DNA from 4 places in the Polaromonas sp. P1_F9 genome. Region 4 is predicted to be linked to each of the others. Evidence: predicted binding sites of a transcription regulator. Region 4 holds the regulator's gene; each other region holds the start of a gene.
What was found. Region 4 encodes sigma-54, which starts transcription at its own class of promoters, with help from an activator protein. Its sites were predicted from a motif close to TGGCANGNAANCTGCTTT; they were not measured.

Region 1 (8,370 bases), on a different contig from region 4:
CCGAAGATGCGCAGCGCCGCGCCCATGAAAGCTGCCAGCATCGACAGTTGCCCCGCCTGCACCTTGCTGACACCAAACTGGTCGTAGTAGTAGGAAGGCAAAAACGTCGCCAGCCCGATGAACCCGCCAAAACTCACGGCGTAGATCAGGCTGAAAGCCCAGCCGTCTTTCTCGAACAGGCAGGCCACGTGCTCGCGCAGGGTGGCATGGCTGTCTACATCATCAGGTTCTTTGGCAAAAAGAATCATCGCGATCATCGGCAGCAACATGGCCACCGCGGCAATGCCGTAGACCGACTGCCAGCCGAAGCGCTGCGCCAGTGCGGGTGCAACGAGCACGGAGACGGCGGTGCCCACGTTGCCCGCACCGACCAGGCCCATCGCCAGCCCTTTGTAGCGGGGAGGGAAGGAGCCGGAGCCCAGGCTGAGCGCCACGCCAAAACTGGCGCCGGCAATGCCCAGCAGCACGCCCATGGCCAGCAGGCTGCTGTAGGAGTCGACCACAAAATAGCCGAACAGCAGGGCCACCATGATCAGGCCCATCTCGACCAGCGTGGCATTTTTGCGGCCTATGTACTGGGCCAGCACGCCCAGCGGGAAGCGCATCAGCGCGCCGGCGAAGATGGGAACCGACAGCATCACGCCTTTTTGCGTGGGCGAAAGGTTATAGGTTTCCGAGATAAAAGGCGCCATGGCGCCGTTCATGACCCAGATGCAACAGGAAAAAGCGAAGTAAAAAAAGGCCGCACCCAGTGTGGGTGCGTGGCCAGCCTTGAGAAAATTACGGAACCCCGCCATGGTGCAAGCTCTTTCTGTGAAGATAGTCGATTCACAGAATCAGTGCGAAAAGCGTGCCACCTTGGGGCGCGCAAAACGCACCCTTGCAGCGCAATTCAGGATCGTTGGCCTGATTATTTTGGTGCGTCGCACAAATAACGTGCATGCCGCCTCAGGGCATTGCTCTGAGCCCTTCAGTACGTAGCCCGGTACGCAGCCTCAGTTTTTGCGGTCCATGTCGACGCAGACCATTGCCGCATAGTGGTTCCAGCGCAGGGTGATGACATAGGGACGTTTGCGTACCCGGGCTTTCATGCCTTGCGCGCCCTGCAGCTTGATCGGCACTGAAATCTGCAGCTCAGAACCCAAAGCCTTGCGCGCATTGCCTGCCAGTGTGTTGGCGATTTCACCTACGGCGTCGAGCAGATTGCCGTCGCTCAAGTCGGTTTCATGCTGGAGCAGCAAGATCTCGCGCACCAGTTTCCCCGGCATGGACACCACCACGTGTCCGTTGTGGCTTCCTGAAAAGGTCACGATGCCGTTGAATTCGAAGGCTTCGATATCGCCCGTTCCGAGATAGGCCGAGGTGATCTGCGGTTCCTGCCGGGTTGTGATCTTGAGGTAATGCCGGATGGAATCGACAAAGAGCTTGAGGTCGTTTTCGTTCAGTGTGGCCATAACAATGTCCTTAGCGCACGTCTGCAACGTCGAGCAGTGCAATCTGCAGCTCTTCGTCGGTAAAGGGTTTGGCGACGAATCCGCGGGCGCCCAGCTTGAGCGCCTGGATGGCGGTTGATTTGTCGCTGAGGGCGCTGACCACCAGTATCTTGATGGACGGGTCGAACTTCAGCAATGCGGTGATGCATTCAATGCCGTCCATCTCGGGCATGGTCAGGTCCATGGTAACGACCTCAGGTCGGGTTGCCCGGGCCAGCCGCACGGCTTCGAGGCCGTTTTTGGCCAGGCCTGCGAGCACCACGCCCTTGATGCCGCCGTTTTGCACCACTCTCGAAATCCGGGTCCGGATCATGTTGGAGTCGTCAACAATCAGCAGTCGCATGGAGAAGCTCCTGTGTGAGGTATGTGATGGCCATTGCGGGATTACTTCAAAAAATCAGGAAAAAGAAACCTTGAATTCGGTGTGCTGGCCGGGCGTGCTGGAGAGCAGCAGGCGCGCCCCCAGCTGCTGCACGTTGGTCTGCACCAGGTCCAGGCCCACGCCGCGGCCTGCGTGGCGGGAGGTGGCGCCGGCCGTGGAAAAGCCCGGCTTGAAAATATGTGCAACGATCTGCTGCTCGCTGAAGCTTTGCAGCTGCTCTGACGTGTACCAGCCCAATTCAAGCAGACGGCGGCGAACGTCGGCCGCATTCAGGCCCGCGCCGTCATCGCGAACGCTGAGCTGCCACTGGCCGTCTTCGTTCCGGGTGAGGTTGACGGCGATCCGCCCGGCCTCTGCCTTGCCCGCAGCGCGCCGCACGGAGGGTGCTTCCACGCCGTGCACCACGGCGTTACGCAGCAGCTGGATGGCGATTTCGCGCAGCAGGTTCATCTTGTCGGCAGGCATGTCCTGCGCACTGCCCATACGCACCTCGGCATCCACGCGTTTGCCGCAGTCGGTGCCGACTTCATTTGCCAGCTGGGTCAGCACGGCGTTCAGTCCTTGCGATGCGGAACCGTCCGGGGCGGGCGCCGTGTCACCGCCTGAGCGCTTCTGGCCCAGCGCCTTGAAGGCGCCGACCTTGGCAAGCAGGTCCTCGAGCGGCAAAGGCAGGGCCAGCAGGGCGTCGCCGGTGGCGGCGCCGTTGTCCTTGAGCTTTTGCAACTCGCTTTCGAACTGATGGGCCAGTGTGGCCAGGATTTCCAGGCCGAGCGATGCTGCGTCACCCTTGAAGGCGTGGATGCGGCGGTAGGCGCCGTCCACAGCTTTGAGCACCTGGACTTCCGAGGCGGCCGATGAAGTGCTTCGCAGCAGGTCGTTGACTTCCAGCAGGGACGCTTCAGCCCGCTCGACAAAGGCGCGCATCATGGCCGGCTCCGTCTCGAAAGCCTTGAGCATCATGGACAGCTCTTTTTGCGAGCGCTGGCGTTCGCCGGTCAACCGGGCCTGCAACTCGACCTTTTGCGTGATGTCCTGTACGGTGACCAGCAGGTGCCGCACCGTGGCGCCGTCCTGCACCCGGTTGAAATGGAAAGAAAGATAGCGCTTGGTGTCCTGGCCCAGCCGGTTCCTGACGGTGAGTTCCACTTCCGACAGCGGGTTGATGCCCTGGATCAGCTGCTCCTTGACGTGTGGAGAGAACAGCAACTCGACATAGTCCCGCGCATCGGTCAATGCCTTGTCGGAAACCAGGGTGGACAGCTGGTAGAAAAAGTTTTGCCCCGGTGCCAGTGTTTTGCCGAACAGTGCATGGGTCGAACGGGACAACTGGGAGCCGAGCTGGTGCTGGGGTGTCAGCAGGAACAGGCCTTCGCGCACGCTGGCGAGAATTTCCCGGTTTTCTTCGGTGGCAGCTTCAATTGCGGCGTCTGAAGTTTTCAGGCGGCGCAGGAACTTGAACAGAATGAAGGCGAAATTCAGCAGTGCCAGCACGATGCCGACGGTTTGCACCATGCGCAGCACGCTGGCGCGCGAGGCGCCGATCTGCTGCGTTTCCGTGACGAAGTCGTTGGCAACGCCCAGCAGTTTGATGTTGTTGGCCTGGCTATAGGCCAGCGCGGCAGCCAGTTCCGTCTGCGTGAAGCCGTCGCCGGCAAGCAGGGGCTGGAGCAGCTCGAAGTAGGGCTTCCACAGCGCGTCCACCTTATCCTCCAGCTCGCGGCCCCGGCTGGACACCACGGGCTCCAGGTACACCGGTTTGCCGTCGCCGCCGGGAATGGTGCCGCCTTCGCGGAATGCGACATGGGAGGCCTGGAAGATCTTTGCGCCTGAACGCAGCTCGGCCAGTGTCTCGGGCTTGTAAGGCGTGCCCGCCACCCGCATGGCGTCGAGTTCGAGCAGGGTCCGCGCGACACGCTGCGAAACATAGCGCTGGCGGCCGGAAAGGTTGATGGCCACGGTGTCCTGGTCGATCTTGAACGAGGTGTAGAAGTTCAGGACCAGCACCCCCAGGTCAAACAGCAGGAAAAGCGCGACCGCGATGATGATTTCACGGTACTTCCCGAGCGAGGCGAGGCCGCTCGAGCGCACAGGCCGCGTGCTGGCCGGTGCACCATAGGCGATTCTGTCGGCGCCGGGGATTGGCAAAACTGCAGACATTAAAAACCTCCCTTTGAAAATCCCGGAGCGGCTTGTTTGCCGCTTTTCCGGTCTGGCCTTTTCAGGCCGCTTTTTCGACGTGGCCCTGGCGGGTGTAAAGGAAATCAATCACGGCTTTGCGGTAGCCCAGGTAGCGGATGTCTTCGGCCAGCGCCACGCGGGAACGCGGGCGGGGCAGCTCCACCGGCAGCACTTCGCCGATCGTGGCAGCGGGACCGTTGGTCATCATCACAATGCGGTCGCTCAGGAGGACCGCTTCGTCGACGTCGTGGGTCACCATGACCACCGTGCTTTGCGTGGTGGCGACGATTTGCAGCAGTTCGTCCTGCAGCTTGGCGCGGGTCAATGCATCAAGGGCGCCGAAAGGCTCGTCCAGCAGCAATACTTTGGGTTCCATCGACAGTGCGCGTGCAATGCCGACGCGCTGCTTCATACCGCCCGAAATTTCGCCGGGACGTTTTTGCGCTGCCGGCGTCAACCCGACCATGGCCAGTGCGGCGTCGGTGCGGGCCTTGAGCTGGGCCTTGTTTTCAGTGGCTGCAAACACCCGCTCGACGGCAAGGTAAACGTTCTCGAAGCAGGTGAGCCAAGGCAGCAGTGAATGGTTCTGGAATACGACGGCGCGTTCGGGGCCGGGACCGGCGATTTCGCGGTTGGCGCACAGCAAGCTGCCTTCGGTGGGCGTGGTCAGGCCGGCAATCAGGTTGAGCAGCGTGGATTTGCCGCAACCGGAATGGCCGATCAGTGTGACGAACTCGCCCTTGGCTACCGTGAGGTTGATGTTCTGCAGTGCGCAGAACGGCCCCTTTTTGGTCTTGAAGGTTTGCTCGACGCCCTGGATTTCGATGTACTTGGTAGTGAAGGATGTCATGGCTTCGTTCTCCTTTTGTTCGAGCGGTTCAGTTCTTGACTTCTTCAAACGTGAAGGCTGTTGCAAGCTTGATCAGTGCGAACTCCAGCACCAGCCCGACGATGCCAATCACGAAGATCGCGATGATGATGTTCTTGACGTTGAGGTTGTTCCACTCGTCCCAGACCCAGAAGCCGATGCCGACGCCGCCGGTCAGCATCTCGGCCGCGACGATGACGAGCCAGGCGGTGCCCACGGCAAGGCGCACGCCGGTCAGCATGTAAGGCAGTACGGCGGGAAAGAGGATCTTGGTGACGATCTTCCACTCGCTGAGGTTGAGCACACGCGCCACGTTCATGTAGTCCTGGGGCACGCGCTGCACGCCGACAGCCGTGTTGATGATCATCGGCCAGATGGAGCAGATGAAGATGGTCCAGATGGCTGCGGGGTTGGCGCCCTTGAAGACCAGCAGACCAATCGGCAACCAGGCCAGCGGCGAGACCGGGCGCAGCAGGCTGATCAGCGGGTTGAACATGCGGCTCAGAAAGTTGAAGCGCCCGATCATGAAGCCGACCGGGATGCCGACGACAGCCGCCATGCCGAAGCCCATGGCCACGCGCTTGAGCGAAGACAGCACGTTCCAGCCCACGCCCTGGTCGTTAGGCCCCTTGCTGTAGAACGGATCACTGAAGATCTGCACCGCCTGCACAAAGGTGTCTTTGGGCGAGGGAATGCTGCCGGCCGTGCCCATGAAAACCAGTTCCCAGATCAGCACCAGCAAACCCAGGCCCAGCAGGGGGGGCAGGACGCTGAGCCAGAGCCAGGAGGCATCGCCGGATGGCTTGGTGATTGGGGTGGGTTTTGTTGGGGCGTTCATGCTGTTTTGGGCTGTAGCGCCCGTTGGATGAGTGCCACCAGCTATCGAATTGATAGCGGCGGCATCTCTGGGCCTTTCGCTGCTGCGGCTTGCCGGGGCGGCCGCCTCCAGCGGGGTGTGAAATACTGCACTGACCATGGCGTCACCTCTTTACGTGGGAAGGTTGAATGACTCGAGCGTGACTGTTCAGGCGTGAATCTTGAAGCTGTCGGCGTATTTCTTCGGATCCTTGCCGTCCCACACGGTGCCGTCCATCAGCTTGCTGCTGCGCATGATCTCCTTCGGAACGCTGGCCTTGGCCGCCGTGGCTGCCTGCTTGTAGACGTCGATGTGGTTGATCTGCTTGGCAATGCCCAGGTAGTCGGGGTGATCCTTGATCAGGCCCCAGCGCTTGTGCTGTGTGAGGAACCACATGCCGTCGGAGAGGTAAGGGAAGCTCACCGCGCCGTCGTTGTAGAACTTCATGTAATTGGGGTCGTCCCAGGTCTTGCCCATGCCGTTCTGGTAGCGGCCCAGGATGCGCTGATTGATGGCGTCCACGCTGGTGTTGACGTAGCTCTTGTCGGCCACGGTTTCGGCCATCTTGTTCTTGTTGGAGAGGCTGGCGTCAATCCATTTACCGGCCTCGATGATGGCGGCGGTGACGGCGCGCGCCGTGTTGGGATATTTCTTGACGAAGTCGGCGGTGGTGCCCAGCACTTTCTCGGGGTGGTCTTTCCAGACGTCCTGGGTGGTCACAGCGGTCACACCGATGCCGTCGATGATGGCGCGGTGGCCCCAGGGCTCACCCACGCAGAAGCCGTCCATGTTGCCCACGCGCATGTTGGCCACCATCTGCGGCGGCGGCACGGTGATGACTTTGGCGTCCTTCATCGGGTTGATGCCGTTGGCGGCCAGCCAGTAGTACAGCCACATGGCGTGCGTGCCGGTGGGGAAGGTCTGGGCGAAGGTGTATTCGCGCTTGTCGCTGGCCATGAGTTTGGCCAGGCCGGCGCCGTCTACGGCGCCCTTGTCTGCCAGTTTTTTGGACAGCGTAATAGCCTGGCCGTTGTTGTTGAGCGTCATCAGCACAGCCATGTCCTTCTTGGGGCCGGCTGTGCCCATGTGGACGCCGTAGACCAGGCCGTAGAGCACGTGGGCGAAGTCCAGCTCACCGTTGACCAGCTTGTCGCGCACGCCGGCCCAACTGGCTTCCTTGGTCGGGATGATCTTGACGCCGTATTTCTGGTCAATGCCCAGCACCGAGGCCATGACCACGGAGGCACAGTCGGTCAGTGGAATGAAGCCGATCTTGACTTCCTTCTTCTCTGGTGCGTCCGAGCCCTGGGCATAGACGGCAGCGCGCAGGGCGGGGTTGATGCCCACGGCGCCTACGGCCGCGGCCTGAAGCACGGTACGGCGTGTCAGCGAAGATTTCAGCAGTTCAGTCATGTCAGCGGCTCCTGATGGTTAAAACGAAAGAAAAAACAAAAAAGGCGCTCGACCCGGGCAACACGTTGAACGTGATGCAGGGTGCGAACGCCTTTGTTCCTTGGGGGCACCACACACTTCGCCATTGAAGTGCTGTGCCGGTTGGCCATCCTTGACCAGTGCCTAGGGCATTGCAAAAGCTGTGCCAGCGATGCTGAGTGCTGTGAAAGAGAGTCGCTTTAAGAAGGGAAAGTGCCCCGGGTGCACTGCCTGCTCCAGTGGCTGCGGGGAAAGGCGGTGCGAGGCGGTGGTTTGATGCTTGCACCGTATTTGTGCGGTGCACCAATTGAGGGTTACCCGATATCAGGCCCGGTATTCATCCCAGCAAATCCAGAGCGTCGAGCATGCGCTGGGCGACTTCGCCCAGCCGCAGGCCCTTGTCCATCGCTGCCTTGCGCAGCTTTTCGAAGGCAGCCTGTTCGGTCAGGCCCTGGCGCTGCATCAGCATGCCCTTGGCCCGGTCTATGACTTTTCGGTCATGAAGCTCTGTTTTGGCGTGTGCCAGTTCCTTGCGCAGGCCCTGCTCGTGTTCAAAGCGCGCCATGGCCACATCCAGGATAGGCCGAATGCGGTCCGGAGAGAGGCCGGCCACCACATAGGCCGACACGCCGGCGGCGACGGCATCCTTGACGTGGCTGGTGTCGTTGTCGTTGGTGAACAGCACGATGGGCCGGCGGGCGTCCCGCGTCGCCATCACCACATGCTCCAGCGAATCGCGGGCCTCGCTTTCGGCGTCCACGATGATCATGTCGGGTTGCAGCTGCGCCAGGCGCTCATCCAGGAAGGTATCGGCCGGGAGCACCGCGACGATGTTGTAACCGTTTTCCAGCAGGCCGATACGCAGCTGGCGCGAGCGCTCGGCCAATTCCCGTGCATGGGCGTCATCGGACACGGACTCCAGCAGGTCCGGGGCGATGATGACAAGGCGCAGGGATTGGGACGGTGTCATGCGCCAAGCGGTGCAAGAACCGTGCCCCTGCCGACTCCGCGGCCCTGCTGGTATGGGGAGTTCTCTCCAAACCTTACACTTCAAAGATGAGAGTTCTTGGAATCGAATCGAGTTGTGATGAAACCGGTGTGGCGCTGGTGGATGCCAGCGGCAGCGGTGTGCCGCGTTTGCTGTCGCACGCCTTGTTCAGCC
Region 2 (4,894 bases), on a different contig from region 4:
CGACAATGACATTGCGGCTGAGCTGAAGACCTGGGGAATGGCGTTAAAAGCTTACCGCGCGCAGGATTGGGATCAATGCGATGTGCAATTGCTTAATTTACATCGGATAAATGGCAAAAAGTTCCTTTACCGGCTGTATGCGGAGCGTGTAGCCTCTATGAGGCTGTTGCCTTTTGATCCGGAATGGGATGGCGCAACCAATTTCGAAACCAAATAGCACAGTCCTCCAAGTCAGGCCAACCGGAAAACCTCATGAAAGTACGTGTACTCGGCTGCTCGGGAGCCATTGCCAAAGACTGCCGGACCACGTCTTTTTTGCTTGACCATGATTTGTTGGTTGATGCCGGTACGGGAGTGGGAGATCTCACGCTGGATGAGATGGCTGGTGTTGACCATGTCCTGTTGACGCATTCGCACCTCGATCACGTGGCCGCGTTACCGTTGATGGTGGACGCCATTGCAGCCCGGAGAACAACACCTATCCAGATTCATGCGCTGCAGGGCACGATTGACGCACTGAAGGCGCATATTTTCAACAACACCATTTGGCCCGACTTTTCCCGCATTCCCAGCCCCGAGGCCCCGTTTGTCAGTTTTCACCCTCTGGAAATCGGACAAACCTTGTTATTGGCTGGTAAGCAAATAGAGGTTCTACCTGCCGTTCATACCGTTCCGGCTGCAGGCTATGCGGTGGCCACGGGCAAGGGGTATTGGGTGTTCACGGGCGACACGGAACAGAACCCGGCTCTGTGGGCCCGCATTAATCAGATAAAGGTTGCCATGCTGGTCATCGAAACGGCATTTAGCAATCGAGAGCGCGACCTTGCCAAGCGGAGCCTACATCTTTCTCCTCATGCGCTTGCCAATGAGCTCGATTGCATCGAGCGAGGAAACAGTTATCCCATCTACATTACCCATACCAAGCCGGCCGAGACCGACCTGATCATGGCCGAGATACAGCGTTTTGACCAAACCCGCCCGTTTGGCCCGAATGTATCGCACGACATCCGGTGGTTGAGGGCGGGTCAGGAGTTTGAGCTATGAGTGCCGTATTGCAACGTGACCCCCAGGATGAGTTTTTTGACTCGCAAATGCTGCCTCCCCAGGAGCGGGGCGTTACTTTTGAAGCCCTGTATTTCCGGCAGCTTCAGCTAGTTACCAACCGGATTCATGAGACGGAAAATGTCGAGCAGATCATGCTTGAGGCCAGCCAGGACATCTGCAAGCTTTTTAATGCGGACCGGTTAACACTTTATGCAGTCAACGAAGACCGCAGTTCCATTGTTTCCAAGGTCAAGACGGGGCTCAATACCAGCCGCGACCTGAAACTTCCGGTTAGTGCTCAGAGCATTGCGGGATACGTAGCCATGGCTCGCCAGATGGTGAATATCGCGGACGTCTACGATGAGGAGGCACTGAAGAAAATTCATCCTGCATTGAGCTTTCTCCAGGAAGTCGACAAGCGATCCGGGTATAGAACCAAGCAGATGCTGGTGGCGCCCGTCATGGACGGAGACACGTTGTACGGCGTTCTGCAGGTTATCAACAACCGGAGCGATCAGCCTTTTGGAAAGCTTGAGGAAGACGGAGCACTGCAGCTATGCAAGACTTTGGGTATTGCCATACGTCAGCGCATGCAAAAAGCAGGGGACAGCCAAAGGCGCAAAGCCACCAAATATGACGGTCTCGTGACCGAGGGCGTGTTGTCTCAGGAAGAGTTGCAGCAATGCATCCTCCAGGCTCGAGAAGAGGGCAAGTCGGTCGAGCATATGCTGATGGCCAGCTTCCACATTCGGCCTACCCAGATCGGTGCGTCGCTCGCCAAATTTTTCGGCGTTGCCTACGAACCATTCAATGCCGGGCGGATCCGCTCGGAAATGCTGCACGGAGCATTGAAACGGGACTTCATTGAACAGCAAGGCTGGATTCCACTGGAGGAAACCACGGACGGCCTCGTGATCATGTGTGTGGATCCGGAAGCAGTGCGAGGGGCGCGCGTGGTTCCCCAGGTGTTTCCCCGCGTCTCCAAATTTTCTTACCGCGTTACAACCCAGACGGAATTTGAGGAGACCCTGGGACAGCTTTTTGGCATGGCTGCAGACAGTAGCACCATCGACCAACTGCTTGCAGACATGGACTCGCCGCTGGAGAGCGAGTCCAGTGATGACTCTTCCCTGGAGTCTGCGGCGGCCGACAATGAGCTGGTCAAATTCGTCAACAAGGTCATCATCGACGCATATAACCAGAAGGTGTCGGACATTCATATCGAGCCCATGCCGGGCAAGGCCAAAACCGGTATCCGCTTTCGCATTGACGGTACCTTGCAGCCCTACATTGAAGTGCCGGCGCAGTTTCGCCAGGCCATGGTCACGCGGCTCAAGATCATGTGCGACCTTGACATTTCTGAAAAGCGCAAACCGCAAGACGGGAAGATCAAGTTCAAAAAATACGGCCCACTCGACATCGAGCTGCGTGTGGCTACGATTCCCTCCGCCGGTGGCGTGGAAGATGTGGTTATGCGGATTTTGGCCGCGGGCGAACCGATTCCACTTGAAAAACTCGGGCTGACGGCACACAACAAAGAGCGACTGGAAAAAACTGTTTCTAAACCCTACGGCCTTTTCTATGTATGTGGCCCCACGGGCTCCGGCAAGACCACCACGCTGCATTCCATCCTGAAATTTCTCAACACGCCGGATACCAAAATCTGGACCGCCGAAGACCCTGTGGAAATTACACAGAAGGGTTTGCGCCAGGTGCAAATCAACCGGAAGGCGGGCATCGACTTCGCGCTGGTCATGCGTGCTTTCCTGCGAGCCGATCCCGACATCATCATGGTCGGAGAATCGCGAGACAAGGAAACCGTGGCCATGGGGGTGGAGGCCTCACTGACGGGTCACATGGTTTTCTCGACACTGCACACCAATTCCGCCCCTGAATCCATTACGCGCTTGCTGGACATGGGTATGGATCCTTTTAATTTTGCAGATGCGCTGCTGGGTATCCTGGCCCAGCGCCTGGCCAAAAAACTCTGCGACTGCAAAGAGGCGTATCAACCGAGTGCGCAGGAAGTCAAGGATTTCATCAAGGAATATTCGGAAGAATTGCGTAATACCGAAGCCTGGAAGGCCGATCCTGGCGGCGAGTCACAAAAGCTGTATGAAGACTGGATGGAGCGCTACGGAAAAGACGACAAACTGACCTTGTACCGCGCGGTCGGCTGCGACAAGTGCAACAAAACCGGCTACAAAGGCCGGGTTGGTTTGCATGAACTGATGATTGCGGATGACGCTGCCAAAAAACTGATCCAGGAGCGGGCTCGCGTAGCGGAGCTGTTTGCAAGCGCTGTCAACAGCGGCATGCGCACGCTCAAGATGGACGGCATGGAAAAAGTGCTCATGGGCTTGACGGATCTCAAGATGGTCCGATCCGTTTGTATCAAGTGACAAAAATGTCGTTAGATTTTGGGGTACGGGTCAAAAAAGTAAGTTGTCAGTCTTTTACGGTCCAAAAATCACGAAAAAGAAGGCTCTTTAACGTGGCATAAAAACTGCTGAGAAGTTGAGCTAGTTTTTTTAACCAAGGAGTTTTTATGAAACGTTCAATCCAAAAGGGTTTTACCCTGATCGAATTGATGATCGTCGTGGCGATTATCGGTATCCTGGCTGCGGTGGCGCTGCCTGCTTACCAGGACTACACCATTCGTGCAAAAGTGTCTGAAGTGATTCTGGCTGCATCACAGTGCCGTACCAGCATCACTGAAACTGTGCAATCTTCCGCCAGCACGGTCCTTCCTACGGCCAATAACTGGGGCTGTGAAAAGAATGCCAGCACTCCGACAGCCGCAAGTGCGCCCACGAAATATGTTTACCAAATCTCGACCACTGCCGCTGGTGTGATTACTGTGGTTACGCAACCTGCTACCGATCTGAAAGATGCCGCCAGTACGCAGGTCCAGCTGGTTCCGTTCAAGGATTCCAGTACGGCACTTGCCAGCACCGATGTCGGTGCAACCATTTACAAATGGGTTTGCGGTCCTGGAACAACAGCTCCAACACCTACCAAATACCTGCCAGGTTCTTGCAGGGGTTAATTGCAGCGCTGCTGCCTAAAACAGCAGCCCGGTATTGCATGTAAAACGGCGCGTCGAATGACGCGCCGTTTTATTTTTGGCGCGACCCTAAAAATATCAATGGGAGTTTACAAGTTGATCTCGGAAACCTGGGTACGACAGAGGGCTTTCACGTGGTTGTCGGCCCTGGCATTTTTTGCGTATTTATTGCCTAACCACTATTCGCCCTGGCTTACCGCCCATCAAGAGTGGACGATGGCCTTGGCGTTCTTGCCCCTAACCTTATGGGCGGCAATCTATCGCGTGCAAAGTGTGCCGCTACTATCGTGCGCTGCCTGGGTTCTGGCGATAGTGCCTATAGTGCAATACTGCTTTGGGTTGGTGGCCTTTAGAGGCGATGCGGTGATGGCATTTTTGTACCTCCTGGGGTTCGGACTCGCCGTTTTCACGGGCTCCCGCTATGTCAAGCCTCATGGTGATCGTCCGGTTGATCTGACGCGCGTTACAGGTCTGTGGCTCGCCATTTCGATGGCGGCAATTGTGTCCATGGGCATCGCGTTTCACCAATGGCTGGATCTGGGCAAGCTCGCGATTTTTGTAATTGGCCTTGAGCCGGGCGCACGAGTCTACGCCAATCTGGCTCAGCCGAATCATTTCGCCACGTTATTGCTACTCGGCCTGACTGGGCTGCTGTTTTTATTCGAAGCAAGAAAAATACAAGCCACGGTTGCGATGGGCGCGGCCCTTTTGCTGGCATTGGGTCTGGTCATGACCGGCTCCCGCTCTGTCTTGTTGGCATGGGCTTGGCTTTTGGTTTTATAT
Region 3 (8,370 bases), on a different contig from region 4:
GTTGCGACCAGGTCACCAGCACGTCGCTGGACTGCTTCACGCGTGATGGCAGCAGCATGGTGGACGAGGCGTTGTACGGATAGCAGTCAAAGCACACCGCCTGCCCTTGCGCGGCCTGCTCCAGCAGGGCCAATGTCTCTACAGACCGGCCGTGGTTGGCTGTGCCGACCAGTTTGTGATGAGAAATCACGGTGCCCACACCCAGCTCGCGGCCTATGTGCAGGGCCTCGCGCAGCGCCTCGTCGATGGCGTCGCCTTCGTCTCGGATGTGCATGGCCACGATGCCTTCGGCCGCCTTGAGCTGCGCGCCCACGGCAATCACCTCTTCAGCAGTCGCGGCTTTTGCGGGCGGGTAGTACAGCCCGGTCGACAAACCGATGGCCCCCGCCGCCAGCGAGGCCGTGAGTTCTGCCGCCATGGCAGCCGCCTCTTCAGGCGTTGCGGCCCTTTCAAGGTCTGCCATGTGCTTGACCCGCAGTGTGGAATGGCCAACCAGACAGGCGACGTTAACGGCCAGGCTGGACTGGGCCAGCGCATCCAGGTAGGCGGCAAAACTCCGGTAGACCCAGCCGTCGGTTCCCAGAATGTCCAGAGGCGCTGGCGGGTTATTGGTTTCCAGCGGGGCCAGGCTGACCCCGCAGTTGCCAGCGATGACCGTGGTGACACCCTGCGACAGCTTGGGGTGCGGGCCCGTCGTGGGCATCAGCAGCAAGCGGTCGTCATGGGTATGCGCATCAATAAAGCCCGGCGCCACGATGCGCCCAAGCGCACTGAACCGTTCTGTTGCCGGCGCAGAGGCCAGATCGCCTATGGAGACGATTTTTCCGTCGGAGACGCCAATGTCGGTGCGCAAGCGGGGCGCACCCGTTCCGTCAATCAGCTCGCCGCCTTCAATGATGAGATCGAACATGCGCGCTCAATCCAGCTGGACGCCGGCCCGCTTGACGACCTCCGCCCACATGCGCGTCTCCCGCATGGCGCGGTCAAACAGGCGATCCGGCGGGCCGATAGTGGTTTCGAATGAAATGGCAGCATAGCGCTCATTGACCGCGGCGCTACCCAGCACCTTGTTGATTTCGCTGTTAAGCCGCATCACGATGTCCCGTGGCGTGCCGGCCGGGGCCACAATGCCGCCCCACGCTGTCGTTTCGTAGCCTTTGACGGACTCCCCGATGGTGGGCACATCGGGGAGTTGCAGGCTGCGCGCGCGGCCCGAAACCCCCAGCGCCTTGACGCGCCCGCTCTTGATGTGCGGTGCGATGGACGACAGGTTGTCAAACATCAGGTCAACCTGGCCGCCCATCAGGTCCTGAATCGCCTGCGGGCTGCCGCGGTAAGGCACGTGGGTCATGAAGGTGCCGGTCATGCTTTTGAACAGCTCGCCGCCCAGGTGCCCCGTGGTGCCGTTGCCTGATGAAGCCATGCTGAGCTTGCCAGGCTTCGATTTGGCCAACGTGATCAACTCGGCCACGTTCTTCACGCCCAGGTCGTTTCGCACGACCAGCGCGTTTTGCACATAGCCGAGCAGCGCCACCGGTACCAGTTGCTTGTCCGGGTCATAGGGCAGTTTGGCGAAAAGGGCTTTGTTGATCGCCAGCGTGCCCACGTTGCCGTAGCCCAGTGTGTAGCCGTCCGGTGCGGCGCGCACGATCTCCTGCGTGCCGATGTTGCCGCTTGCGCCGGGCTTGTTGTCAATCACAAATGGCTGCCCCAGCGTTTTCATCAACTCGCCGGTGAGGATGCGGCATATGTTGTCCGGCGAACCGCCCGCGGAAGACGGCACGATCAGCCGGATGGGCCGATCGGGCCAGGCGGCGCGGGCAAGCAATGGCGCCGATGCCATTGCGGCCGCACCCAGCTTGAGAAGCGTTCGCCGGCTGGCTTGAAATTCAGTCATGAAGGCCACCTTTAGGGTTGATCAATGAGAAAACTGAATGATGCTTGGACAAATCTTTGGCTACAAACGACAATTTGTCCGTCTTCCATGTCTTTTTCTCATGCACCATGATGCTCCGAGCCCCTTCCACGATGTCCCTGCTGTGCCTTGAAGCCAGCGCGCGGCTACGGTCTTTTACTGCAGCAGCGCAAGAGCTTCACCTGACACAAGGCGCAGTCAGCCGCCAGATCATGGCGCTTGAAAGCCGCCTTGACCTCAAGCTGTTTGTGCGGCGCCGGGATGCGGTGGTCCTGACAGAGGCCGGCCGCTATTACCTGGACGAAGTCAGCGCCATTCTCCAGCGCCTTGAGCGCGCAACGGCCAATGTGATGGCGCTCAAGGGGCGCGGGGGTTCGTTGACGCTGTCGGTCGGCGCATCGCTGGGCAGCTATTGGCTGATTCCCCGCCTGCCGGACTTCACCCGCGCGTACAGCGAAATTACCCTCAACTTTGCCACCCGCGTGGGCTCGGTGGATTTCAAGAGCATGCCGGTAGATGCCTCGCTCGAATTTGGCGACGGGAAACGGCTGGGCCTGCACAACGACTTTGTGTTGCCCCTGGCCATGGCCCCGTATGCCGCACCGGCATGGATTGCCAAAAACGGAAAGTCGCTGACCTCCCGTACGCCGCTATCCGCTCTGGTGCACCACACGACGGTACTGGACGCCTGGCAAAAGTGGTTCGACCACGCCGGCATGGAAATCGGTACCGGGCAAGAGGGGCCGCGCTATGAGTTGATGTCGATGGCCCTGAATGCTGCAGTGGTGGGCCTGGGCGCAGTGCTGCTGCCTGATTTCATGGCCAGCGATGCGGTGGCAACCGGCCGGTTGCGTCGGCTCTCAAAGAAGCAATGGGTGTCTACGCGCGGCTACTACCTTGTGTACCCGGAAGAGTCGGCCCGGCTCGAAGCCCTCGAGGTGTTTCGCACCTGGCTGCTGGCGCAAGCGACGACGGAGCAGGTCTGAGACAAGGGCAAGTTGCGGCCCTACCCGCCGGCAGGCCTCAACGCCACCAACACCACAACGACCACAGCCAGGATCAGGGAAACACCCCGCCAGAAAGCCACCGGGTTGCGCTCGAGCAAAGCCGGGCGGGTCTTGTCCAGGAATGACTGGTTGGGGTGGCGCAGGTCGTATAAAAATTCCGACAGCTCGCCATAGCGCTTGGCGGGGTCGGGGTGAACGGCCTTGCGGAGCACGCCGTCTATCCATGCGGGTATGTCACGGTCTTCGTACAGCACGGAGTCATAGCGCAGCTTGCTTTGTGCGGCCCGGGTCCGGCATTTGGCCACTTCGGCGCCGTAGGGCAGCTTGCCCGTCAGCATCTGGTAGGTGATGACCCCGAGCGAGAAAAGGTCTGAGCGCGTGGTGCCGCCCTCCCCCACAAAATACTCCGGCGCCGAATACTGGGCCGTGCCCAGAATGTCCTCGTGCGCGCCGGGGGGGTCTGCTTCCATGAGGCTGGCTACGCGGGTTGAGCCGAAGTCAATGATTTTCGCCGTGCCGGTCTTGTCGATCATGACGTTCTCGGGCCGCAGGTCCTGGTGCAGCATCTCCAGCCGGTGAAACGCGCGCAGGCCTTTGGCGATTTGCTCCACCAGCCCGCGCACCGCTTCCAGCCCGGGCCGGGGGTTGTCGATCATCCACTGGCTCAGCGTTTGCCCGTCGATATATTCGGTGGCCACATACACATAGTGGCGCTTTCGGGTCGGTACATAAGGCTTCAGCACATGCGCGCTGTTGATGCGCCGGGCGATCCACTCTTCCGTCAAAAACCTTTCAAGGTAGGCCGGGTCACCGCCCAGATCTATCGACGGCGTTTTCAGGATGACGAGCTCGCCCGTGTCGTTGTCAGTGGCCAGGTAAATATGGCTGCGGCTGCTGCCGTGCACTTCGCGGACGATGGTGTAGCCGTCAAACTGCGTCCTGGCCTCCAGGATGGGCGGAAGCGGCAGGCCCGACAGCTGCTGGAGCAGCTCGCCGGCCTGCCCGTTGGGCAGCTCATCAACGCGAACAATCTGCGCCGTGAGGTTGTCGCCGCTGCCCCGCTCCAGGGCTTTTTCGACGATGGATTTGGCTGCCATATCCAGCCCGCCAGGCTCGTCAGCGCAGATGTGGATGAGGCCGGCCATGTCGTATTCGCTGACGTGTTCGTACACGCCGTCGGTGGCCAGCAAAAAGATGTCCCCCTGCTCCACCTGCTGGGTCTGGTAGTCGATCTCAAGCTGCGGCTTGAAGCCCAGCGCGCGGCCCAGATAGCTTTGCCCCTGGGAAATCCACACACGGTGGTCGTTGGTCAGTTGTTCCAGCGCCTTGCCGCGCAGGCGGTAAATGCGTGAATCGCCCACATGAAAAATATGCGCAGTGGTCGACTTGATGACCATGGCGCTCAGCGTGCACACATAGCCTTTGTCCTTGTCGTAGCGGTACTGGCTTTTCTGGGTTTGGGCATGCAGCCAGGAGTTGGTGGCGCTCAATATCCGCTCGGCCGATGTCTTGACCGACCAGGCTTCCGAGGTGCAGTAGTAGTCTTCAAGAAAACCAGTGACGGCGTACTGGCTGGCCACGTCGCTGACGGCGCTGCTGCTGATACCGTCGGCCAGCGCAATGGCGATGCCCTTGGCGCTCAGTTGCGGCTCTTTCGGCACATAGATGCCGTGGAAATCCTGGTTGGTTTCCTTGCGGCCCTTGTCCGAATACTGACCTGCCGATATCTTCAGTTCACTGGCCATGTGGGGTACCGGCAAAGCCCCCGCGCATGCAAGATGCGCGGGGGCTTTTGTTTTGAGGCGGATTATTTAAAGGAACGTGATGGTCCGGTTTTAATGTGCGTGGCGTACAGCGTTAAGCCGGTGAAGGCCAGGCCGCCCACCAGGTTACCCAGCACCGTCGGGATTTCGTTCCAGATCAGGTAGTCCATGATGGTGAAGTGCGCGCCCAGCAGCAGGCCGGACGGGAACAGGAACATGTTCACGATCGAGTGCTCAAACACCATGTAGAAGAACAGCATGATGGGCATCCACATCGCGATCACCTTGCCGCTGACCTGGGTGGAGATCATCGCACCGACCACGCCGGCCGACACCATCCAGTTGCACAGCATGCCGCGCACGAAGAGGGTGAGCATGCCGTTGGCGCCGAATTTCTGGTAGCCCAGCGTGCGGTTCTCGCCGATCACGCCGAGGGCCTTACCGACGGCGTTGGGCTCGGTGGAAAAGCCGTTGGTGACGTAGATCGCCATCATCACGGCCACCGTGAAGGCGCCCAGGAAGTTGCCGGTGAACACCAGGCCCCAGTTGCGCAAAACGCCCTTGACCGTGACGCCGGGACGCTTGTCGATCAGCGCCAGCGGGCACAGCACGAACACGCCGGTCAGCAAGTCAAAGCCGAACAGGTACAGCATGACGAACCCCACCGGGAACAGCACGGCGCCCAGCAGGGGCTGGCCGGTCTGCACGTTGATGGTGACAGCGAACCAGGCCGCCAGGGCCAGGATGGCACCAGCCATGTAGGCCCGGATAACGGTGTCGCGGGTGGACATGAAGATTTTGGATTCACCCGCATCCACCATCTTGGTCACAAATTCCGAAGGCACTAAATAAGCCATACGATCCCTCTAAGTCCTGTTTTGCCAAAAAAAAACCACCTCGGATCTTCAACAAAAGATGAAGACCGAAGTGGACGCCGTTATCCATTCAGATCGATTGGGCACCGCGAAACTCGCTGCACCCTGCGCAGGCCTTCGTCAGCCTGACCTGATGGATGCAAGCACATACCGTGCCGCCAACAAAACACCGCGAATCCGGCCTTGCCGGCCCCCGGAGGCCCTGAGGAAGCACTGCGCCGCCCCAAATTTGTGCATTTCAACACCGTTGGCAAATATTTTGGTGCCAACCGGTACATGACCTGGCAAACCCAGGCGCTGGCTTGGGCGATCCGCACCTGGCAGCACCACAGCTTTTCGGCGGCCAGCTGATTCATGAGGCTGACATGTCCTTCCAAAAGAATAGGCGCTCCAACGCCACTACTTTTTCTGGAGAAACCCATGGATCGCCGACAATTTGTTAATTCAACTGCTGCCGTGTTGGGAGGCTCGGCCATGGTGCTTCCCCGCCTCGCCAAGGCGCAGTCAGCCCCTGCCCTCATCACGCGCGAAGCCATGCGGCCCCAAATGGCCCACGGAATTCAAAGCGGCGATCCAAAAGCGGACGGCGCGGTGATATGGACCCGAAGCGACCGGCCTTCACGCCTTTGGCTGGAGTGGGCAACGACCGCCAGTTTTACCAATGCCACGCGCGTGCGGGGCCCTTACCTGATGGAGGACACCGACTTCACCGGGCGCGTGGACCTGACGGGCCTGCCGGCGGGCCAGGAAATCTTCTACCGGGTGGTATTGCAAGACCTGCATAACGAACGTGTGCTGTCTGAAGCCGTGGCCGGCCACCTGCGTCTGCCTGCCGGCGCAGGGGCCAAGGCTGTACGCGACGTGCGCTTTACTTGGAGTGGCGATACGGCCGGGCAAGGTTGGGGCATCAACGAGGCATGGGGCGGCATGAAAATCTACGAGCAGATGCGAAAGGTCAACCCCGACTTCTTCCTGCATTGTGGCGACACGATTTACGCCGACGGCCCCATCACGGCGCAGGTCAAGCTCGCTGATGGTTCCCTCTGGAACAACGTGGTCACCGAAGAGGTCAGCAAGGTCGCGGAAACGCTCAATGAGTACCGCGGCCGCTATCGCTACAACCTGATGGACGCCAATGTGCGCCGCATGGCAGCTGAAGTGCCGCAAATCTGGCAATGGGACGACCACGAGGTGGCCAACAACTGGTCGGACTCCAAAGACTTCGGTGCTGACAAGCGTTACACGGAAAAGAATGTGCCCTTGCTGGTGGCGCGCGCCACCAGGGCCTTTCATGAATTTGCGCCCCTACGCCGTACCGCCGACGTGGAGAGTGAGCGTGTGTACCGCCATTTGCCCCAAGGCCCCCTGCTGGACATGTTTGTGGTCGACATGCGCAGCTATCGCGGCCCCAACAGCCATAACCTGCAAACCAGCGAAACCGAAGAAAGCGCCTTTATGGGCCGCCCTCAAATTGCCTGGCTGCTGGACGGACTCAAGCGCTCAAAATCGGTCTGGAAAGTGATCGCCGCCGACATGCCCATCGGCCTGCATGTGGACGATGGCAAAGACAGCGACGGCCGCAGCCGCTGGGAAGCCATCGCCAACGGTGACGATGGCGCACCTCTGGGCCGCGAAATCGAAACTGCGCGCCTGCTGCGCGAGATCAAGCGTGCCGGCATCAAGAATGTGGTGTGGCTGACTGCCGATGTTCACTACACCGCCGCGCATTATTTCGACCCGGCCAAGGCCAGGTTCAACGATTTTTCACCATTCTGGGAGTTTGTGTCGGGCCCGCTCAATGCCGGTGGATTTGGGCCCAACAAAACCGACGCCACCTTCGGCATGCAGGTGATGTACCAGAAGGCCCCCACCGAAGTGAACGCGCCACCCACCAACGGCATGCAGTTTTTTGGGCAGGTCGACATTGATGCCAAAACCAGGGCCATGACGGTCACCTTGAAAGACCTGGCCGGCGCGTCGCTTTACACCAAGACACTGGCGCCACAACGCGCCTGACCGGCAGCACCCGGGCTCTTCACTTGCCTTCCATCAGCTTCACCAAGGCCCACAACACCCGGTTCGCCGGCGTTGCAACACCCAGCGCCTCACCGCGCCTGACCACCAGCCCGTTGAGGTAGTCGATTTCGGTGGGTTTGCCGCGCGCCAGGTCTTGTGCGGTGGATGAAAACTGGTTGGGCATGCTGCCGGCCAGTTTGTCCACGGCCAGATGCATGTCGCCCTGCACCCGCACGCCTTCGGCCTCCGCCACGGCCAGGCATTCGGCCACCACGTCGCGCATGACGTCTTTCACGCCCTCGCCCTGCACGGTTTTACCGTACGGCAGCTGCGCGATGGCCGAGACCGCGTTGTAGGCGCAGTTGAGGATGAGCTTGGCCCACAGTGCGCCGCGCACGTTGCTGGAGATTTCAACCGGCACACCGGCTGCGATGAAGGCCTGGGCCACGGCCTCGCTCCGGCTGGCCGGCTCGATCACCAGTTCGCCGCGGCCGTGGTGCCTGACGTGGCCGGGGCCTGCCATTTCGGTGGCCACGTACACCACGGCGGCAGCCACTGCATGCTGCGGCAGCACGGTGCGCAGGCGGTCGGCGTTGTCCACGCCGTTTTGCAGGCACAGCACCAGCGCATCAGGCGCCAGGTGCGGCCGTATCAATGCACCGGCCGCTTCGGTGTCGGTGGATTTCACGCAAAACAGCACCAGGTCAGCCCCCTCAACGCCGGCGGGTTCGCTGCTGGCGGCCAGGCGCACGTGTTCGTCGAAAGTGCGGGTTTCCATGTGCAGGCCGTCACTC
Region 4 (8,370 bases):
CGAACTTGGCGCGAAAGCGGTCGGCAATCGCGTCCTTGATCTTCAGCGCCGCGAAGTTCAGGCTTTGCAGCGGGCTGTGCTGGGCGGTGATCTCGACCTTGAAGGTCTGTTTGGGCGTGAACCAGATTTCCCAGGCCACGTTGGCAGCAGCGTTGTAGAGGTCTTGTTCGCTGCGGTACTGGTTGTGCTGCAGCTCGATCAGCACGCGCTGCGCCAGGCGGCTGTGCAGGTTGAGCTGCAGGGCGTCGCGCCATGAGGCCTGCAGTTGCACGCCCGCGCGCCAGGCTTTGCCGTCGATACCGGTGACACGCTTGACCTCGGTGGCCAGCAAGGTTTCGACACCTGCGGCGCACGGTAGAAAGAGTTGGAGTTGATTCATGACTGACTTTGAGGGGCGGGGCTGCGCGGCCTGATCGGGCGGCTAGAGTGATTTGCGCAAATTGGCGGGCGCGATGCGCAGGGCTTCGCGGTACTTGGCCACGGTGCGGCGCGCGCATTCAATGCCCTGCTCTTTCAGCATCTCGGAAATCTGGTTGTCGCTGAGAGGCTTCTTGAGGCTTTCGGACGAGACGAACTGCTTGATCAGCGCGCGCACCGCCGTGCTGGAGGCATTGCCGCCGGTTTCGGTGCCGAGTGCGGAGCCAAAGAAATACTTGAGCTCGAAGGTGCCGAAGGGCGTACCCATGTACTTGGCCGTGGTCACGCGTGAGATGGTGGACTCATGCAGGCCCAGCTCGTCGGCAATTTCGCGCAGCACCAGCGGGCGCATGGCGAGTTCGCCGTGTGTGAAGAAGTTTTTCTGCCGCTCCACAATCGCGCTGCTCACGCGCAGGATGGTGTCAAAGCGCTGCTGGATGTTCTTGATGAACCAGCGGGCTTCCTGCAGGCGCTGCTGCAAGGCCTGGCCACCCTGGCCCTTGTGCTGCTTGAGGGCATTGGCGTAAATGTCGTGCACGCGCAGGCGCGGCATGACGTCGCCATTGAGCGAAACCTTGAAGCCCCGGCCCGATTTGATGACGATGACGTCGGGAACGATCAGGTTGCGCTCCACGTTCACAAAGCGGCGCCCGGGCTTGGGGTCGAGCCGGCCAATCACCGTGATCGCGCCCTTGATGGCGGCTTCGGTGAACCCACACAGGTGCGACAGGCGCTTGACGTCGCGCTTGGCCAGCAGCTCCATGGGTTGCTTGCACATGGCAATGGCTGCGCGGGTTTCTTCGCAGTCCTTGCAGTCCAGCAGCTGCAGGCTCAGGCATTCGGCCAGGTTGCGCGCACCGACACCGGCCGGCTCCATGTGGTGCAGCAGCTTGAGCGCCATCGCAAAACGCTGCTCCAGCTCTTCCGCCTGCGCCATGTCATCTCCTGCAAGACCGGCCGCGAGCGACGCCAGGCTGTCTTCAAGGTAGCCGTCGTCGTTGAGCGACTCAATGAGGAAGTGCAGCGCGGCGCGGTCTTCTTCCGACAGGCGCAGGCTCAGCGACTGACGGTGCAGGTGGTCCTGTAGCGATTCATGGCTGCCGGTCAGGTCAGACGCCTCGGCTTCGCTCTCTTCATTGTTATTCTTGCGCGGCGGCGCATCGCTGCCCCACTCGCTGTCGTCGGGCGTGGTTTCTACCGTGCCATCGCCTTCCCAGCTTTCCTCGAGCTTGGGCTCCGCACTGACTTCGGTGTCATTTGGGGCTGTAGCGCTAGTCTCGTCTGTGCCGCCAGCTATCGAATCCGTAGCAGATTCAAACTCGCGGCTGTCCTGGCTCACCGGTGTGTTGATGTGCTCCAGCCCAAACTCTTCGCGCACCGCCGTCTCTTCCGACACTTCCAGAAACGGGTTTTCATCGAGCATCTGCTCGACCTCCTGGCTCAGCTCGAGCGTCGACAGCTGCAACAGCCGGATCGACTGCTGCAACTGGGGCGTCAACGCAAGATGCTGCGAGACGCGGAGTGACAGACCTTGTTTCACTGGAGGTTTAACTTGGCTCGTTGATAAAAGAGCGGAAAGAATTTTTCAAGCAGGGGCCGCGGATCTGGCTTTGCCAGGCCGCAGGCGCCGCCCCCTCGAGGGGGGAGGGAGCTACACGAAGTGAGCGACAACGGGGGGGAGTCATCTCTACATCTTGAAGTGTTCGCCGAGATAGACGCGGCGCACATCGGCGTTATTCACGATCTCGGACGGTGTGCCTTGCGCCAGCACATGGCCGTCGCTGATGATGTAGGCGTGGTCGCAAATGCCCAGTGTTTCACGCACGTTGTGGTCGGTGATCAGCACGCCGATGCCGCGCGATTTGAGGAAGCCGATGATGCGCTGGATTTCGATCACGGCAATGGGGTCGATACCGGCAAAGGGCTCATCCAGCAGGATGAAGCGCGGCTGGGTTGCCAGCGCCCGCGCAATTTCGACCCGGCGGCGTTCACCGCCCGAGAGAGCTGGCGCCGGTGAATTGCGCAAATGATCTACCCGCAAATCCTGCAGCAGGGCGTCGAGCCGCGACTCAATGTCTGCGCGCCCCAGCGGTTTTCCGGCTTTGTCGAGCTGCAGCTCCAGAACGGCACGCACGTTTTCTTCCACCGTGAGCTTGCGGAAAATAGATGCTTCCTGCGGCAGGTAGCTCAGGCCCAGGCGGGCGCGCAGGTGAATCGGCATGTGCTCGACCGACTCGCCATCGATGGAGATTTCGCCTGCATCGGCGCGTACCAGGCCCACGATCATGTAGAACGAGGTCGTTTTACCCGCACCGTTGGGGCCCAGCAGGCCCACGACTTCGCCTTTTTGCACAGACAGCGAAACGTCCTGCACCACCTTGCGACTGCCGTACGATTTTTGCAGACCTTGCGCAACAAGGCGGCTGGGGGTCGGGGAAGGAGCGACCGGGGCCGCTGAAGTGTCAGTCACCACATCCATCTGTGCAGGTCTTTCTAGTTCTTTTCATTGCCCAGCGTCGTGCTGGGGCGCAGAACCGGGGCGGGGCCTGCGGGCGGCGCCGCGACGGGTGCCGAGGCTGTCGCGCGGGGTGACAGCATGGCGCGAACCCGTCCAGTGGGGTTGCTGGCCGTACGGTTTTGCGCGCCGCCATCCACGGTGAAGACGTCGGTGTTGTTGTCGTAAACAATCAGGCCGCCGGTGGTTTCGTCCACCAGGGTGGCGCCGTTGTAGCGGCGCACCACGGCCCGCTTGATGAACTTCACCAGGTCGGCGCGGCTGTCATATTCAATGCGTTCGCCTTCGCCCTCGATGTATTCGTCTACGCCGTCACGCTTTTTCCGGTAGAACGCCAGCTTGCCGGGCGCCGCGATGGACACCGCCTGCTGGTAGCCCTCGGGATCCTGCATGACGTCAACGCGCTCGCCGCGCACGATGGTCGTGCCCTTGGTGATCACCACATTGCCGGTAAAAACGCTGGTTTGCTTCAGGTCGTCATAACGCAGGGCATCTGCCTCCGCGTTCATGGGCTTGTCCCGGTCGGCTTTTTCGGCACAGACCGGGAAAGCTGCCCCCAGCGCCAGGATGGCTGACAGGATGAGGGAAAAAATGGGGTGTTTCATAAGGCACGAATCTTGCTGCTTGGTGTTGGCCCATTGTAGCCATGCCAGCTGCGGGAATGACTTACTCCGAAAAAGTAGGGGCATAAAAAGCCATAAAAAAACCCGCCGTGCAAGGGGCGGGTTTTCGAAAGGGCGGCGCCGGCGTGGCTTTGCCGGGCCTTATTTTTTCGCGTTGCGGGACTGCCCAATCAGGTAATCGGTAACCTGAAGGGCTCGCGCCATGGTCTGGGTCATGGTGCCCGTGGTGTAGTAACGCCCGGCGATGCCCAGCGCGGGAACGCCGTCAACCTTGTAGACATCCTGCAGTTGCGTGGCCTTGCGTGCCTTGGTTGTCACCGAAAAGGAGTTGTACAACTCCACAAATTTGGCCTTGTTGAGGCCTTGCTTTTCGGCCCAGACGGCGACCGTATCGGCGGTATTGAGCGGCTGTTTTTCTACGTGAATGGCGTTAAACACCTTTTTATGCAGTTCTTCGACCTTGCCCATGGCTTCGAGCACGTAATAAAGACGCTGCTGGGGTTCAAAGTCCGGGCGGAAGGACACAGGCACGCGCCTGAGCACGACGTCTTTTGGCAATTGCTTCATCCAGGCTTCGAGCTGAGGCTCAAAGGCGTGGCAGTGCGGGCAGCTGTACCAGAAGAATTCCACGACTTCAATCCGGCCTGCCGGGGCTTCGGTCGGCGCGGGCTTGTCCAGCGTCAGGTAATCCGTACCGTCCTTGAAAGCCTTGGCTTGGGCATGCGCCGCGGTGGACAGCGTGGCGCCGCCCAACGTAGCAGCGGCCACCGAGGCGGCGGAAAGCGAAAACTCACGGCGTTGCATCAAATTTTTCTCCTGAATGACGGGAATACTCGTACTCGTTGGTACTGCGGCCCCTGAAAAAGTTCAGTCGGCCATCAAAGTGTCAGCGCTGGACCCTGACCAGGGCCGTTTCTATCGAATTGTTGTCCAGGCGCTCCTTGGCCTTGTCGGCATCTTCCTTTTTATCGAAAGGGCCAAGGCGCACGCGGTACACCGTGCGGCCGGCCTGCTCGCGCTCCGTCACTTTGGCCTGCATGCCCAGCAGCAACAGCTTGGCGCGTTGCTGTTCCGCATCTTCCGGCGTGCGAAAGGCACCGGCCTGAATGAAATAGCTGAAGGGATCCGCGCCCGGACCGGACGACAGGCCTTCGACCTTGGCCTTTGCCAGATCGCCCAGCGGATCGGCAGGCGCTGGTTTGGCCACTTTGGCCGGCGCTGAAGCGGCGGCCCTGGGTGCGGGCCCGGCGGAGGGGTCGGGTACTGGAACACCGGGCACTTCAATCGCTGCCGGAGGCGGCGGCTTGGGCTGGTTTTTACCGGCCAGCGGGGCGTTCGGATTCCAGTCCTTGTTTTTCTTGGCTTCCGCCGCGTCGCTGTCGGGATTGCGTGCCTGGCTCTTGTTCATGAACGGAACCGGCACCTTGGTGATGTAAACCGCCACCGCCAGCGCCGCGCCCAGGCCGATCAGCGCGCCAATGATCAAACCCAACAGGGTTCCGCCTCGTTGTGTATTCATACCTTGCCCACGTTCATTGTCTTGTCCTGAAATTCGCATGGTTTACATCTTGCGCGGGGCGCTCACGCCCAGCACTGCGAGGCCATTGTGCAACACCTGCGCGGTCGCGGCGACCAGCGCCAGACGGGCAAGCTTCACAGCTTCGTCGTCCACCAGGATGCGCTCGGCATCGTAATAGCTGTGATAACTTGCCGCCAGTTCCCGCAGGTAAAAAGCCACGTCGTGTGGTGCAAAACCATCAGCCGCGTTGGTCAGCATGTCGGGGTACTTGGCCAGCAGCAGCATCAATGACTGCGCCTGAGGGCTGTCCAGCGCCGAGAGGTCGACAGCTTTGAGGCTGGCTTCATCGCCACCCTGGCCGGCCCAGGTGGTGAGGATGGAGCAGATGCGCGCATGCGCGTACTGCACGTAGTACACCGGGTTTTCATTGTTCTTGGCCAGTGCCAGGTCGATGTCGAAGATGTATTCGGTGTCGGGCTTGCGGCTGAGCAAAAAGAAACGCACCGCGTCGGCGCTGGTCCATTCGATCAGGTCACGCAGGGTGACGTAGCTGCCGGCGCGCTTGGAGATCTTGACCTCTTCGCCATTGCGCACCACACGCACCATGGTATGCAGCACGTAGTCGGGGTAGCCCTGGGGAATGCCTTCGCCGGCGGCCTGCAAGCCGGCGCGCACGCGGGCGATGGTGCCGTGGTGGTCCATGCCCTGGATGTTGATGGCCTTACCGAAGCCGCGTTCCCATTTGGCCAGGTGATAGGCCACGTCCGGCACAAAGTAGGTATAGCTGCCGTCGCTCTTTTTCATCACGCGGTCTTTGTCGTCGCCGTAATCAGTCGACTTCAGCCACAGCGCGCCGTTCTGCTCGTAGGTCTTGCCGGCGTCTTTCAGTCTGGCCACGGCGGTGTCGACACGGCCCGAACTGTACAGGCTGGACTCTAGGTAGTAGTTGTCGAACTTGACTGAGAAGGCCTTGAGGTCCAGGTCCTGCTCGTGGCGCAGGTAGGCCACGGCGAACTGGCGGATCGAATCGATGTCTTCCACGTCGCCCGAAGCGGTGTATTCGCGGTCGTCAGACTTGACGGTTTTTTTGGCCAGGAAGTCGGCCGCGATGTCGGCGATGTAGTCGCCGTTGTAGGCCGACTCGGGCCAGCCGGCGTCGCCGGGCTTGATGCCCTTGGCGCGTGCCTGCGTGCTGGTGGCGAGCGTCTGGATCTGCACGCCCGCGTCGTTGTAATAGAACTCGCGCCAGACCTTTGCGCCTTGCGTGGCGAAGAGGTTGCAGATGGCATCGCCCAGCGCGGCCTGCCGGCCATGGCCCACATGCAGAGGGCCGGTCGGGTTGGCCGAGACGAACTCGACGATCATCTTGCGTGCCGGGTCGGCCGGCTGCACGCCGAACTGCGCGCCGGCGGCCAGCACTTCGCGCACGGTCTCCTGCTTGGCGGCGGGCTTGAGGCGGATGTTGATGAAACCGGGGCCGGCGATTTCGATGGCGTCTACCCAGCGTTCAAACGCGGGCTGCTTGAGCAGGTTGGCGCGCAGGCTCTCGGCCACCTGGCGCGGGTTGAGCTTGAGCGGCTTGGCCAGCTGCATGGCGGCCGTACAGGCGAAGTCGCCATGGGCCGCCACCTTGGGGGATTCAAAGGCAGCTTTGTCGCCTGCGCCGGGGGAAAGTTCTTCCAGCCCCGCGGCCAGAGCCGCGAGCAGGTCTTTTTTAATCGAGAGCATGGGCCGATTTTACGATTAAGCCATGTGCCGTCCGGAGCCCGCAGATACCCGGTCATCGAATTTGCCCGCCGCGGCGTTATGTGTTGGAATTCCAGCCGGAACTCAAACCTGTTTCCCCAACCCAATGGAGCCACCATGAAAAAGCTGTTATCCCTGATCGCCGCCGTTTTTGCCGTCTCGATGGCCTTGTCTCCGGTGGCGCACGCCGCGGACGCTCCAGCCAAAACCGCACAGCAAACCAAAATGGGCGCCTGCAACAAGGACGCTGAAGGCAAGAAGGGCGATGAGCGCAAGGCATTCATGAAAGAGTGCCTGAGCGCCAAGAAGGAAGCGCCAACGCAGCAAACCAAAATGAAGACCTGCAACGTCGAAGCCAAGGGCAAAAAGGGCGACGAGCGCAAAGCCTTCATGAAGGAATGCCTGAGCAAGTAAGCCAGCCGTATCAAGCCGAACCAGCCCGCCATGGATGTTATGGCGGGCTTTTTTGCGCCAAAATTCTTTCTGGATGCTATTAATTCGATAGCAGCTTGCGCTTGTCTACAAAGCGCAAGCGGTACTTGTTGTCTATAAACGCACCGTCACACCTGCAGCAGCTGCCCCTGTGCCGCCTGCTTGACCGCCTGCGTCAATCGTTGCGCCGCAGCGGGTTCACGTGCCCAGTGCTGCCAGTACAGCCGCACATCGACCGTGCAGCCCGGCAGCACTTCCTCCAGCGGCGGCTTGCGGGTGCGCGCGGCCAGCAACAGGTCGGGCACCATGCCCCAGCCCATGCCAAGCTCCAGCGCAAGCTCGAATGCATCCACCGCCGGCACGAAGTGGCGCGGGTACAGCGCGTCGCGCAGCCCGAAATGCTGTTCGAGAAAAGTGTCCTGCAGCGCGTCCTTGCGGTTGAAGATCACGGCGGGGCTGGCCAGCAGGCGATGGGCCAGGCGGCTTGGTGCAGCCTTGCCCCCCGCCGCAGGCTCGTTCCACTGCGCCACCAGCGCGGGCGAGGCCATGCAGCGGTAACGCATCACGCCCAGCGGTTCAGCCACGCAGCCCCGCATGGCCTGCGCCAATGCAGTCACGCAGCCCGTGACATCTCCGCTTTTCAGCGCTTCGTGGGTGTGGTCCTGGTCGTCCACCACGACATCGAGCAGCAGGCCGTGAGCGTGCAGGGCTGAGGCCACGCCCGGCAAGAACCACGTGCTCAGGGAGTCAGCGTTCACCGCCACGCTGAGGCATTGCAGGCGCGCGGGCTTTCCCCCGCCCTGCAGCCCTGCCAGCAGGTCGCCTTCCATGAGGCGAACCTGCCGGGTGTGCCCGAGCAAAGCCTGGCCGGCCGGTGTGGCGCGTACCTGTTTGCCGCGCACCAGGAGCCGCTGCCCCAGTGCGTTCTCAAGTGACTTGATCCGCAGGGACACGGCAGCCAGCGTCAGGCTCAAGGCCTTGGCGGCTTCGCCGAAAGTGCCGTGTTCGATCACGGCGGCCAAGGCCTCAAGTTGTCGGGCGTCCAGCATGCTGTTGGAGTAAGGTCGTTATGGAATCAATTATTAATTGATAAAAGCTAATTTTAGTTAATTTTGTTT

Region 1: the regulator sigma-54 is predicted to act here: its motif matches at 7,360-7,377, upstream of AC1DYR_RS06710 (CmpA/NrtA family ABC transporter substrate-binding protein).
Region 2: the regulator sigma-54 is predicted to act here: its motif matches at 3,540-3,557, upstream of AC1DYR_RS15400 (pilin).
Region 3: the regulator sigma-54 is predicted to act here: its motif matches at 5,701-5,718, upstream of AC1DYR_RS10285 (formate/nitrite transporter family protein).

Annotation. Positions count from the first base shown of each region.
Region 1 covers NZ_JBFUBT010000002.1:322,274-330,643, reverse strand. The annotation lists gene AC1DYR_RS06740 (MFS transporter) at 1-797, opposite strand, end outside; gene AC1DYR_RS06735 (chemotaxis protein CheX) at 996-1,454, opposite strand; gene AC1DYR_RS06730 (response regulator transcription factor) at 1,465-1,836, opposite strand; gene AC1DYR_RS06725 (ATP-binding protein) at 1,891-4,032, opposite strand; gene AC1DYR_RS06720 (ABC transporter ATP-binding protein) at 4,094-4,903, opposite strand; gene ntrB (nitrate ABC transporter permease) at 4,932-5,759, opposite strand; gene AC1DYR_RS06710 (CmpA/NrtA family ABC transporter substrate-binding protein) at 5,946-7,190, opposite strand; gene AC1DYR_RS06705 (ANTAR domain-containing response regulator) at 7,546-8,178, opposite strand; gene tsaD (tRNA (adenosine(37)-N6)-threonylcarbamoyltransferase complex transferase subunit TsaD) at 8,265-8,370, shown strand, end outside.
Region 2 covers NZ_JBFUBT010000004.1:852,012-856,905, reverse strand. The annotation lists gene AC1DYR_RS15415 (CHASE2 domain-containing protein) at 1-217, shown strand, start outside; gene AC1DYR_RS15410 (3',5'-cyclic-nucleotide phosphodiesterase) at 253-1,044, shown strand; gene AC1DYR_RS15405 (GspE/PulE family protein) at 1,041-3,446, shown strand; gene AC1DYR_RS15400 (pilin) at 3,593-4,093, shown strand; gene AC1DYR_RS15395 (PglL family O-oligosaccharyltransferase) at 4,151-4,894, shown strand, end outside.
Region 3 covers NZ_JBFUBT010000003.1:285,013-293,382, forward strand. The annotation lists gene AC1DYR_RS10265 (N-acyl-D-amino-acid deacylase family protein) at 1-910, opposite strand, end outside; gene AC1DYR_RS10270 (Bug family tripartite tricarboxylate transporter substrate binding protein) at 917-1,897, opposite strand; gene AC1DYR_RS10275 (LysR substrate-binding domain-containing protein) at 2,029-2,901, shown strand; gene AC1DYR_RS10280 (bifunctional protein-serine/threonine kinase/phosphatase) at 2,922-4,667, opposite strand; gene AC1DYR_RS10285 (formate/nitrite transporter family protein) at 4,730-5,542, opposite strand; gene AC1DYR_RS10290 (alkaline phosphatase D family protein) at 5,981-7,576, shown strand; gene AC1DYR_RS10295 (ketopantoate reductase family protein) at 7,596-8,370, opposite strand, start outside.
Region 4 covers NZ_JBFUBT010000008.1:56,472-64,841, forward strand. The annotation lists gene AC1DYR_RS20160 (THUMP domain-containing class I SAM-dependent RNA methyltransferase) at 1-379, opposite strand, end outside; gene AC1DYR_RS20165 (RNA polymerase factor sigma-54) at 422-1,957, opposite strand; gene lptB (LPS export ABC transporter ATP-binding protein) at 2,105-2,896, opposite strand; gene lptA (lipopolysaccharide transport periplasmic protein LptA) at 2,911-3,537, opposite strand; gene AC1DYR_RS20180 (thiol:disulfide interchange protein DsbA/DsbL) at 3,697-4,359, opposite strand; gene AC1DYR_RS20185 (SPOR domain-containing protein) at 4,442-5,074, opposite strand; gene argS (arginine--tRNA ligase) at 5,117-6,802, opposite strand; gene AC1DYR_RS20195 (PsiF family protein) at 6,938-7,234, shown strand; gene AC1DYR_RS20200 (HTH-type transcriptional regulator ArgP) at 7,381-8,301, opposite strand.